DNA from 3 places in the Sphingomonas sp. Leaf38 genome. Region 2 is predicted to be linked to each of the others. Evidence: riboswitches for the same ligand, from Rfam matches in the RefSeq annotation. Region 2 holds a riboswitch; each other region holds the start of a gene.
What was found. Region 2 has a riboswitch for cobalamin ahead of ASE88_RS04050 (HoxN/HupN/NixA family nickel/cobalt transporter). Riboswitches for the same ligand answer to the same signal wherever they lie in the genome.
Positions count from the first base shown of each region.

Region 1: it holds a riboswitch for cobalamin, as region 2 does, so the genes downstream of both, ASE88_RS10185 (TonB-dependent receptor plug domain-containing protein) here and ASE88_RS04050 (HoxN/HupN/NixA family nickel/cobalt transporter) in region 2, are expected to answer to the same signal.
Region 3: it holds a riboswitch for cobalamin, as region 2 does, so the genes downstream of both, ASE88_RS02740 (TonB-dependent receptor) here and ASE88_RS04050 (HoxN/HupN/NixA family nickel/cobalt transporter) in region 2, are expected to answer to the same signal.

Region 1 covers NZ_LMLD01000011.1:602,113-605,386, forward strand. The annotation lists gene ASE88_RS10180 (TonB-dependent receptor) at 1-1,664, shown strand, start outside; cobalamin riboswitch at 1,741-1,957, shown strand; gene ASE88_RS10185 (TonB-dependent receptor plug domain-containing protein) at 2,073-3,274, shown strand, end outside.
Region 2 covers NZ_LMLD01000009.1:390,030-393,303, reverse strand. The annotation lists gene cobW (cobalamin biosynthesis protein CobW) at 1-10, opposite strand, end outside; cobalamin riboswitch at 114-331, opposite strand; gene ASE88_RS04050 (HoxN/HupN/NixA family nickel/cobalt transporter) at 387-1,376, opposite strand; cobalamin riboswitch at 1,627-1,846, opposite strand; gene ASE88_RS04045 (PepSY-associated TM helix domain-containing protein) at 1,877-2,995, opposite strand; gene ASE88_RS04040 (TonB-dependent receptor) at 3,034-3,274, opposite strand, start outside.
Region 3 covers NZ_LMLD01000009.1:69,694-72,967, reverse strand. The annotation lists gene ASE88_RS02745 (FadR/GntR family transcriptional regulator) at 1-310, shown strand, start outside; partial or broken gene ASE88_RS19340 (xylan 1,4-beta-xylosidase) at 741-992, shown strand; cobalamin riboswitch at 1,299-1,539, shown strand; gene ASE88_RS02740 (TonB-dependent receptor) at 1,611-3,274, shown strand, end outside.

The DNA of each region.
Region 1 (3,274 bases), on a different contig from region 2:
GGCGGCTCGGGCGCATCCGCGTGACGCGTGGCGGCGGGAGCGGGTATCAGGGGCCGGGTGCGCTCGCCGGGACGGTCGAGTTGGACAGCGCGACACCCGATCAACTCACCCCGGTCCAGGGCAGCGTCGCCTATGGCAGTCGCGACTCGGTCGACGGGCAAGCGTCGGCAGCGTTGGTGCGCGGATCGGGGTTCGCGACGCTATCGGGCGCGTACGCGCGTGGTGACGGCTTTACGCCGACCGTCGAGGAGAGCCGCGGGATCGTCGATCATGCCGCCCCGTACGAACAGGCGTCGGGCGCGCTGCGGACGGTCGTCGGGATCGATGCGAAGACCGAATTGCAGATGAATGCGAGCGCATTCACCGACCGGCGCGACCGGGGGAGCGACTTCACCGCCAACAGGAGCGAGGGAGCGGATGCCAGCCTTCGCCTGATCGGCCGCGGCGCCTGGGGCTATTCGGCGCTGGCGTATCTGCAGACGCGCGCGTTCGCGAGCAGCTTCAACAGTATCAATGCCGCGCGGACGACCGCGACCCAGTCGTTGAACCAGTATAACACGCCGGCGACAGGGCTCGGCGGGCGGATCGAGATCGCGCCGCCGCTGGGCGAGAACATCACGCTCAGGGTCGGCGCGGATATCCGCGACGTGAGCGGCAAGACGCAGGAGCTCTATACGTTCGTGAACGCCGTACCGTCGCGTCGGCGCGAGGCGGGGGGGGGCACGACGACAACCGGCGCGTTCGCCGATGGGAGCGTCGTCGCGGGTAGCTTTACGTTCAGTCTGGGCGCACGGGTCGACTGGTGGTCGATCGATGGCGGCTATCTGTCGGAACGACCGCTCGCGGGCGGCGCTGCGTTGACCAATCTGCGCTACGCGGATCGCGATGGCAGCGAGACGACCGGCCGGGCGGGCGTGGCGTACCAGCCGGTCGAGGCAATCACGCTGCGCGCAGCGGGCTATCGCGGCTGGCGCCTGCCGACGCTCAACGAACTCTATCGCCCTTTCCGGGTCGGTAACGACGCGACCGCGGCGAACGCCCAATTATCGCCGGAGCGACTGACCGGGGTCGAAGCCGGGGCGACGCTGACCCCGGCCCCCGGCGTGAGCATCGCCGCAACCTATTTCCATAACCGGCTGAAGGAAGCCGTGGCGAACGTCACGACGACCAATCCGCCACAGATCCTGCCGGGGGTGACGACCTATCGCGTCCGCCAGAATCTCGACGCGATCCGTGCGCACGGCTTCGAACTGGATGCGGCGTATCGCCCTGGGCGACTGGGCGTGCAGGCGTCGTGGTCGCACACCAATTCGACGGTCGAGGGTTCGGGGATCACCGCCGCCTTGGACGGCTTGCGACCCGCGCAGACGCCACGCGACCAGGTGTCGGGAACGGTCGACTGGCGACACGATGCGGCGGCGGTGTCGCTGACGGTGCGGCATATCGGCCAGCAGTTCGACGACGACCAGAATACGCGCGTGCTCGATCCGGCGACGACGCTCGATGCCTATGCGGCGCTGCCGATCCTGCGCTCGCTGACAGCCGAGTTCCGGGCCGAGAATGTCCTCAACGAGCGGGTCGAGGCGGGGATAAGCGGCGCAAACATCGTCGAGCGCGCGACGCCGCGAACGATCTGGGTCGGTCTGCGTTACGGTTTGCGCTAACCGCGTCATAGTCTCGTCGTCGCGGGACAGGATTACGGCGGTATCCGCTGCGTTGACCCGTGCAGAGCGCGCGACTAATGCCATTCGCGTGAAGGGTTCCCGGCGACGGGATCAAAAGGGAAGTCGGTGCGCGGGCCGGGTCGGTGCGACCCCATCCGCAAGACCGGCGCTGTACCCGCAACTGTGACCGGATAGCGGCCACCCCGAAGATGCCACTGGGTTTCAGCCTGGGAAGGCGGGGTGGGCGCGGCGACCCGGAAGCCAGGAGACCTGCCTCTCACGGTCGATCCACTGCGCGGGCGGGTGTCCGGCGCGGACGAGTGCTCCGGTCCCGCCGGGTTCCCTCGAGCGAGAGACGTCTGGCCGCCCCGCGAATGGTCGCAGGCGGTTCTGGTTAGGACGTGCCTGATGACGAAGTTCTTCCTCCTCCTAGGCGCCGCGACGATCGCGGCACCGGCGAACGCCCAGACGATTCCCGATAGCGATGCCTCGGACATCGTCGTCACCGCGAGCCGCGCCGCGCAACCGCTGAGCGAAATCGGCCAGGCCGTCACGGTGATCGACCGCGCCGAGATCGAGCGCCGGCAGACCACCGTGGTATCCGATCTGCTCGCGACCACGCCTGGCGTCACCGTCACGCGCAACGGCACAGTCGGCGCGCTGACCGGCGTCCGCATCCGCGGCGCCGAGGCGGACCAGACTCTGGTCGTGATCGACGGCGTCCGCGTCAACGATCCGTCGTCGACCGGCGGCGGCTTCAATTTCGGCAATCTCCTGTCGAGCTCGGTCGAGCGGATCGAGGTGTTGCGCGGACCGAACTCGGTGCCATGGGGCAGCCAGGCGATCGGCGGCGTCGTCAACATCATCACCGCCGCGCCGACCGAGGGTTTGCAGGCGCGCGCCAACGCCGAATATGGCTATGCGGACAGCGTGTTCGCGAGCGCGGGCGTGTCGGGCGCGAAGGGCCCGGTATCGGGCTCGCTGACCGGCGGCTACCTGCGCAGCGACGGCATCTCGTCCGCGGCAAGCGGCACCGAGCGCGACGGATATCGCCAGTACGGTGCGACGGGGCGGCTGGGCGTCGAGTTCGCGCCGGGCATCGGCCTCGACCTGCGCGGCTATTTCGCGGACAGCCGCGTCGACATCGACGACGGGTTCGACCCGAATACGTTCGTGGTCGCGGACAGTGCCGCCTATGGCACCACGCAGGAACTCTATGGCTATGCCGGCCTGCACGCGAACTTCGCCGATGGCCGGTTCAACAACCGCGTCGCGTTCACGATCGCCGACATCAACCGCGACAATTTCTCGCAGCCGGGCGGCGACGTGTCGTTCCTCGGTCGCGGCCGCAGCGAGCGTTACGAATATCAGGGCGACTTCCGTCCGCTCGACCAGGTCCGCGTCGTCGCGGGTGTCGAGCGCGAGAACAGCCGCTACAATGACGGCTTCAGCTATGCCGATACCGGCATCACCAGCGTGTACGGCCAGCTGATCGTCAAGCCGATCGATATCCTCACGCTGACCGGCGGCGTCCGTAACGACGACCACGAGGATTTCGGCAATCACACGACGTTCGGCGCGAATGCGGCGCTGGCGCTGCGCACGGGGAC
Region 2 (3,274 bases):
GGTCCGACATTCTTGTTCTCCTTCGAGCATACGCAGGCACGCACGACCTTTCGGCCGCACGCGTTCGTCGCTCAGACGGAGTACCGTGCCGCGACCATCCCCTGGATCAAGGCAAGAGCGACCGTTACGCTGGCAGGTCTCCTGGCTCACGGGTCAAAGCTCGACACACGCCTTCCCAGGTCTTGGACCCAGTGGCTTCCCTCCTCGCGAAGGGCCTGTGCGTCTCGCTCACCGCTTACAGTTGCAGGGACAGCCGCGGCATTGGGAGGACATCCTCCCGCACCGCATTCCCTTTCAAGCCCCGAAGGGCACCGGCGCGATCTGTTGAAGTTCGGTAAAACCGAGCCTCGGGGTGGGACCTAAAGGACTTTTCACCGGGCCGCCAGCTATCCGTGCACGACCTCGATCTCGTCGAAGCGTTTCCAGCGATAGATCGCAAAGCTCAGCACCCAGCACAACACGAACAGGCCGATGATCGCAAAGCCGAGGCCGTTGAAATTCTCGCCCAGCGCGGCCGCCAGGTCCCACACGCCCCCCGACAGGCCGAGCTTGGCACCCAGCAGCGCCAGCGTCTCGATCCCGCCGATCGCGATCGCGACGATTGCCGAGATCAGCGTGATCGTGATGTTGTAGTAGAGCTTGCGGATCGGCTTCACGAACGCCCATTCATACGCGCCGAGCATGACGACACCGTCCGCCGTGTCGACCAGCGCCATGCCCGTCGCGAACAGGATCGGGAGCACGAGGATGGTGCCGATCGACAGACCGTCCGCGGCCTGGCTTGCGGACAGGCCGAGGATCGCGACCTCGGTTGCGGTATCGAAGCCGAGCCCGAACAGGAATCCGAGCGGCGCCATATGCCAGCTGCGCGTAACGAGCCGGAACATCGGCCGGAATAGGCGCGCCAGCAGGCCGCGGTTGCCGAGCAGCAGATCGAGGTCTTCCTCGACATAGACGCCGCCGCTGCGGACATGGCCGAAGGTCCGCCAGACCGAGCGCAGGATGACGAGGTTCATCGCCGCGATCGTGAACAGGAACACCGCGGAGATGACGGTGGCGATCACGCCGCCGACCTGTTTGAACGCCTCGAACTGCGCCAGTGCGCTGGCGGTGAGTGCGATGGCGACCGCGGCGATCAGCACGATCCCCGAATGGCCGATCGCGAACCAGAAGCCGACCGTGATCGGGCGCTGGCCGTCCTGCATGAGCTTGCGCGTCACATTGTCGATCGCGGCGATATGATCCGCATCGACTGCGTGGCGCAGGCCCAGCCCCCAGGCGAGCAACGCGGTGCCGAGCATCAGCGGCTGCGCATGGAACAGCGAGAACGCCCAGCCCCAGGCGGTGATATTGGCCGCGACCAGGCTTGCGAACATCCAGCCGATGCGTTTGCGCGTGGCCATCCGTGCCGGCTTGCCGGACGTCTTCTTGGCGGGCTTATCGATCGTCATCGTCGTCATGCAGAACTCCCCGGCGTCCGACGAGGACGGGGACCTGCCGCATGCGGCCGGGACGCAGGAAGACCGGACGCCATGAGCGGCCGACGCGCGTCGTCGATGCGGCCCCCGCCACAAGGTCGTCGCTCAGACGGCGTTCACCGTGCCTCGGCCACCCCCTGGGCCGGGACGAGAGCGACCAGACGCCGGCAGGTCTCCTGGCTCGCGGGTCTCGGCTCCACGCCACACCTTCCCAGGTCGTCGACCCAGTGGCTGCCCCTCGTCGCGAAGGGCGTGTGCGTTTCGCTCGCCGCTTACAGTTGCAGGGACAGCTGCGGCATTGGATGGCGAACCCTCCGCACCGCATTCCCCTTCAAGCCCCGAAGGGCACCGACGCGATCTAGCGAGCCTCCGGTCGAACCGGCTGCTCGCGCGTCGTGCTAGCGGGGTTCGTCCCGAGTGCCAATCGTCCTTTGCGACGCGCGGCGCTGGCGGCGGCGGTGCCACCGCAGCACCCCGGTCGCGAACAGCGCGATCGGAACGAGGCCAGCGACGAAGGCGAGGATGCGCCCCGTCAGCCCCAGCGCCTCGCCGCCGTGGAGCGGGTGGAGCCAGTTCATCACGACGTCGCCGCCTGTATCGGCAAGACCGTCGCGCGTCGCGAGGACGGCGCCGGTATAGGGATCGAGCCAGACATTGGTGCGCGGGAAACGGCGGCTGGGCTCGCCGTCCTGCGCGAGGTTGATCCGCGTGGCGCCGGTCCGCGAGGCGGGAGTCTCGATCCAGGCGAGCGCGGCCCCGGGGAAGACGTGTTCGGCTATGGCGACCAAGCGATCGATCGCCAGGGGCGCGCCGCGTGCCACCACGGCCAGCGGCGGCGTCCGGTAGAGCGGCGAGGCGCGCGCGATCACGAACCGGGTCTGATCGGGTAGGTCGAGCATCACCCCGGTAGCGGTGACGACGAGCACGAGGAGCGCGCCGCCCAGACCAATCAGCTTGTGCCAGTCATACAGACGGCGGAGCGGCGCGGCGTCGTGCTTGAAGCGCAGTGCGCGCCACCAGCTGCCGGGGCGCGGCCACCATGCCCAGATCCCGCTGGCGATCAGCCCGAGCATGACGATGCCTGCGATTCCCATGACGACGCCACCGGGCTTCTCCAGCAGCAGCCGGTAATGGAGATCGTAGATCCAGGTGACGACCGTATCGCCCCAGAATCCGGTGCGGATCGTGGTCAGGCGGACCGGATCGACCCAGACGAGGAACGGCGCGAAATCGTGGCCCGCGGTTTCCCTTGGCTGATAATAGCGCACCGGGACCGCGCCGCCATCCCCGGTCACCTCGATCCGCCATGCGCCGGTGCGAGTGGGATGCTCGCGGTGGAGCGTGTCGACGATCGCCTGCCAGGAGGGCGCGCGCTCACCGTCCGGCACCGCGTGCAACGCCGGGTTCAGCGCCGGGTTCAGCGCCGCGTCGATCTCAGGATAGAAGACGAGTATGCTACCGGTCAGCCCCGCGAACGCGAACAGCGCGCCGATCAACAGACCGAGCCAGAGATGCACGCGCCGCACGATGGCGCGAAGTGGCGGTCGGCGCGGCATCAGAGCGTCAACCGGACCGCACCGAACAGCGAGCGCGGATCGGCAGGTGCGTGGAGCCGCTGCGTACCGTCGTACCAGACATACTCGTAGCGCTCGTTCGCGAGATTCTTGAGTTGCGCGGAGACCTCGATCTTCGGCGTCAGCTTGTACGCGACCTCGGCATTGAGGACGACATACTCGCCGTAGCGGCCCTGCGTGTTGGCGGGATCGAGTTCGTAGCTCGACTGGCCGTTACCCCAT
Region 3 (3,274 bases), 320 kb from region 2:
AGCGACCGGCAACACAGTCATCAGCACCGTCGTCGAGATGCTCTGGAATCTGCGCGAGCAGTCACCCCTGAGTGTGCATATGTTCGCCGAGGCCCGCCGTGAGGGCATCCACCCCCGCGTCGACGAACATCGCCTGATCGTCGAAGCGCTGCGCGCCCGCGATTCCGCGCAGGCGCGCAAGACGATGCGCGATCATCTCCGCCGCGTAGTCGACGACATGCTGGCCGCAACCGAAGTCGAAGTGCTGGAACGCGCCCGATCCGAAATCGAGTCCCAGCGCGGCAAGGTTACCCAACGCCTGACCGCCTGATCGCAAGGACCGACGCTTGAAATTGCGTGAACGGCCGTTGGAGAAGGATTGCAGGCAACGCGGAATGTCCGCGCTTGGTCGATTATGGCGATAAGCTCACCCTGCAACAGTCTCGATGGTCTGATTCAATCTTCGTGAGGTGAGCGGAGACGGGCCAATGATAAGCGAGCGGGCGAGAGCGTCGGAAGCGCTGTTCGACAGCTTCGGCCTTGAGGGCATGTTTCTGCGAACCACATGCTCCCCTCGATCGACCGGTTCGCGACCCTGCCGAGCATCCGCGACCGTCTCAAGCCGTTCCAAGTGCACCTGCGAGGTCCCGACCGCGCCAAGAACGAGTGCCTCCCCGCCTCTACTTCCAGAACCTCCGCGAGAGGCCAAGTTGATCCCGATACCGACGTGCATGCCACCCGCTGAGGCGCCGCGCGGACCTGGCTTTGCGCTCAGGCGTCCGGCCAGTGAGCATGGACGCCGCATGCCGACACGGATCACGAACGCACGCCACATCGTTGCGGTCCCTACCAGCGGCGATGCCGGCAAGACCTGGCAACGCGTGTATCGAGGCATCGAGGTGTCGGGCTATCACCATGATGTCCGGGGCGACTCCCCCATGTTGCGTCCCGACCTCCACTCGGCGGGTAGCGGAGAGGCATGCTTTCGCGACTTCCGGTACGACGCACTTTGACGGGGAACGGCGTTCCGCAGCCAAAGTTTTTGCGCACTCGCCGTTTCTGGAGTCGGTACATAGAACGGCCCCAGATATGCGCCAAGCGCCGGCCGGTCGGCGCAGGCGGCGCAAAACACTGGTCGCCGCAACGTGGAGATGCAGACCGGTTTTTCCCACATCTGACCACCACATGATGATCATGGATGAGCGATCCCTCGCTATGGGGAAAGCCGGTAGGGACGCTAGACCGTGACGTTCGGCTATGGCGATTGCCCGAAGGCATTGGTCGGGATACATCGGCGGCGCTGATCTGCTTTTGAAGCAGGCCGGCATGATCGCGTCGGTGTCCTGAGAGGGACTTAATAGGGAACGCGGTGAAGGTGGTTCGCCGCCTGAATCCGAGGCTGTCCCTGCAACTGTAAGCGGCGAGCGCGATGCATATCGCTCCTTCCCTCATAGGAAGGGGCAGCCACTGGGCCGGACGTAAGTTACGAAGGCCTGGGAAGGCCGTGCATCGTGTGACGACCCGTGAGCCAGGAGACCTGCCGGCGTCTGGTCGCTCTTGCCTGGCCCAGGGGGTGGCCGCGGCACGGTACTCCGTCGAGCGACGACGTGTGCGGTGGGGACCGCACTGGCATGCGTGCCGGTCGCGATGGCGTCCGGCTGGCGCGAATGTCGGCCGTTCGCGGGAGGTCCCTGCCGGGTTCGCTCGACGCCCCGGGGGTTACCGTAATGCCGTTCCAATTGTCTCGCCTCGCGTTCGCGGGCGCTTTGCTGTCGCCTGTTTTCGCAGCACCGCTCAACGCTCAGTCTTTGCCTGCCACCGACAATGAGGACATTCTGGTTATCGGCCAGCATGCCCGCGACACGCTAACCACGCCAAATCAGACCGGCAGCCGCCTGCGCCTCACGCCGCTCGAGACCCCCGCGACGATCTCGGTCATCGATGGCGCCACGATCCGCGCGCGCGGCGACATGTCGGTGATCGACGCGACGAGCCGCGCACCGGGCATCAGCAACGCTGGCAACCCCGGCAATGGCGGCACCGCGCTCGCCGCACGAGGCTTCAGCGGTCAGGGATCCGTGCTCCAACTCATCGACGGCATAAGGCTGTTTCCGGCTGCCGGCACGATTACCTTCCCGACCGATCCTTGGATGGTCGAACGAATCGACGTCCTGAGCGGCCCGGCCTCGGTTCTCTACGGCCAGGGTGCGCTGGGCGGCGCGGTCAATGTCCTGATGCGCAAACCCCATACGCAGCAGACGCAAATGGAAGGCGAGATCGGCTATGGCTCGCAGGACAGCTTGCATGTGGCGGCCGGCGCAGGGGGGCCGATCACCGAGCGCCTCTCCTACCGGATCGACGGCAGCTATCGGCGGTCCGACGGCTATGTCGATCGTGGCCAGTCGCGCAGCCATGCCGTCTCGGGGACGCTGCGCTGGGCACCGACCGACACGCTCGTCATCACCGCGCGGGACGATTACGGCGATCAGAAGCCGATGCGCTATTTCGGTACGCCGCTGATCGGCGGACGGCTCGACGACCGCATCCGGAAACGCAACTACAACACGCGCGACGGCTATATTCGCTACCGCGACAACCGCACCAGCCTGCAGGTCGACTGGACGCCGAACGACATGGTCACCGTCAGCAACCAGGCCTATCGCCTCACCTCCAAACGCTCCTGGCTCAATCTCGAAAGCTATTGCTGGATCGCCGCGGACGGCGTCTGCGCCAACGCCAGTGGCAACACCGGCACACCGGGCGGCATCCTGCGTACCGACATGACCGGGATCGTCCACGACCAGACGCAATGGGGCGATCAGGGCAGCGTGACGCTCAGGACGGACGTCGCCGATGGCGTCGGCAACGACCTTATCGTGGGCTTCGACGTCAACCTCATCAAACTGACCTATTCACACAATTTCGGGTCTGATCCCCAGATTTTGGAGGTCGATCCCGCGGCGTTCGATCCCGGTCTGATCATCGACACACAGGGCATCGCACCGCGTTATCGCACACGCACCACCGAATATGCGGTCTTTGCCGAGGACCGGCTGAAGCTCGGGACGCACGTCTCGATCGTCGGTGGCGTGCGCTACGAGCGTGACACGATCCGCCGCTGGTGGATCGATGATCCAGGCGGCGTCAGCACCGAGACGTTCGCGCTCGACAAGCGGCTGCACAATGTGACCTGGCGGGTCGGGAGCGTCTATCAGCCGATCCCGACGGTGTCGCTCTATGCGCAATATGCCACCGGCGTGGACCCGCTGGGGACGCTGACCACCTATTCGACCGG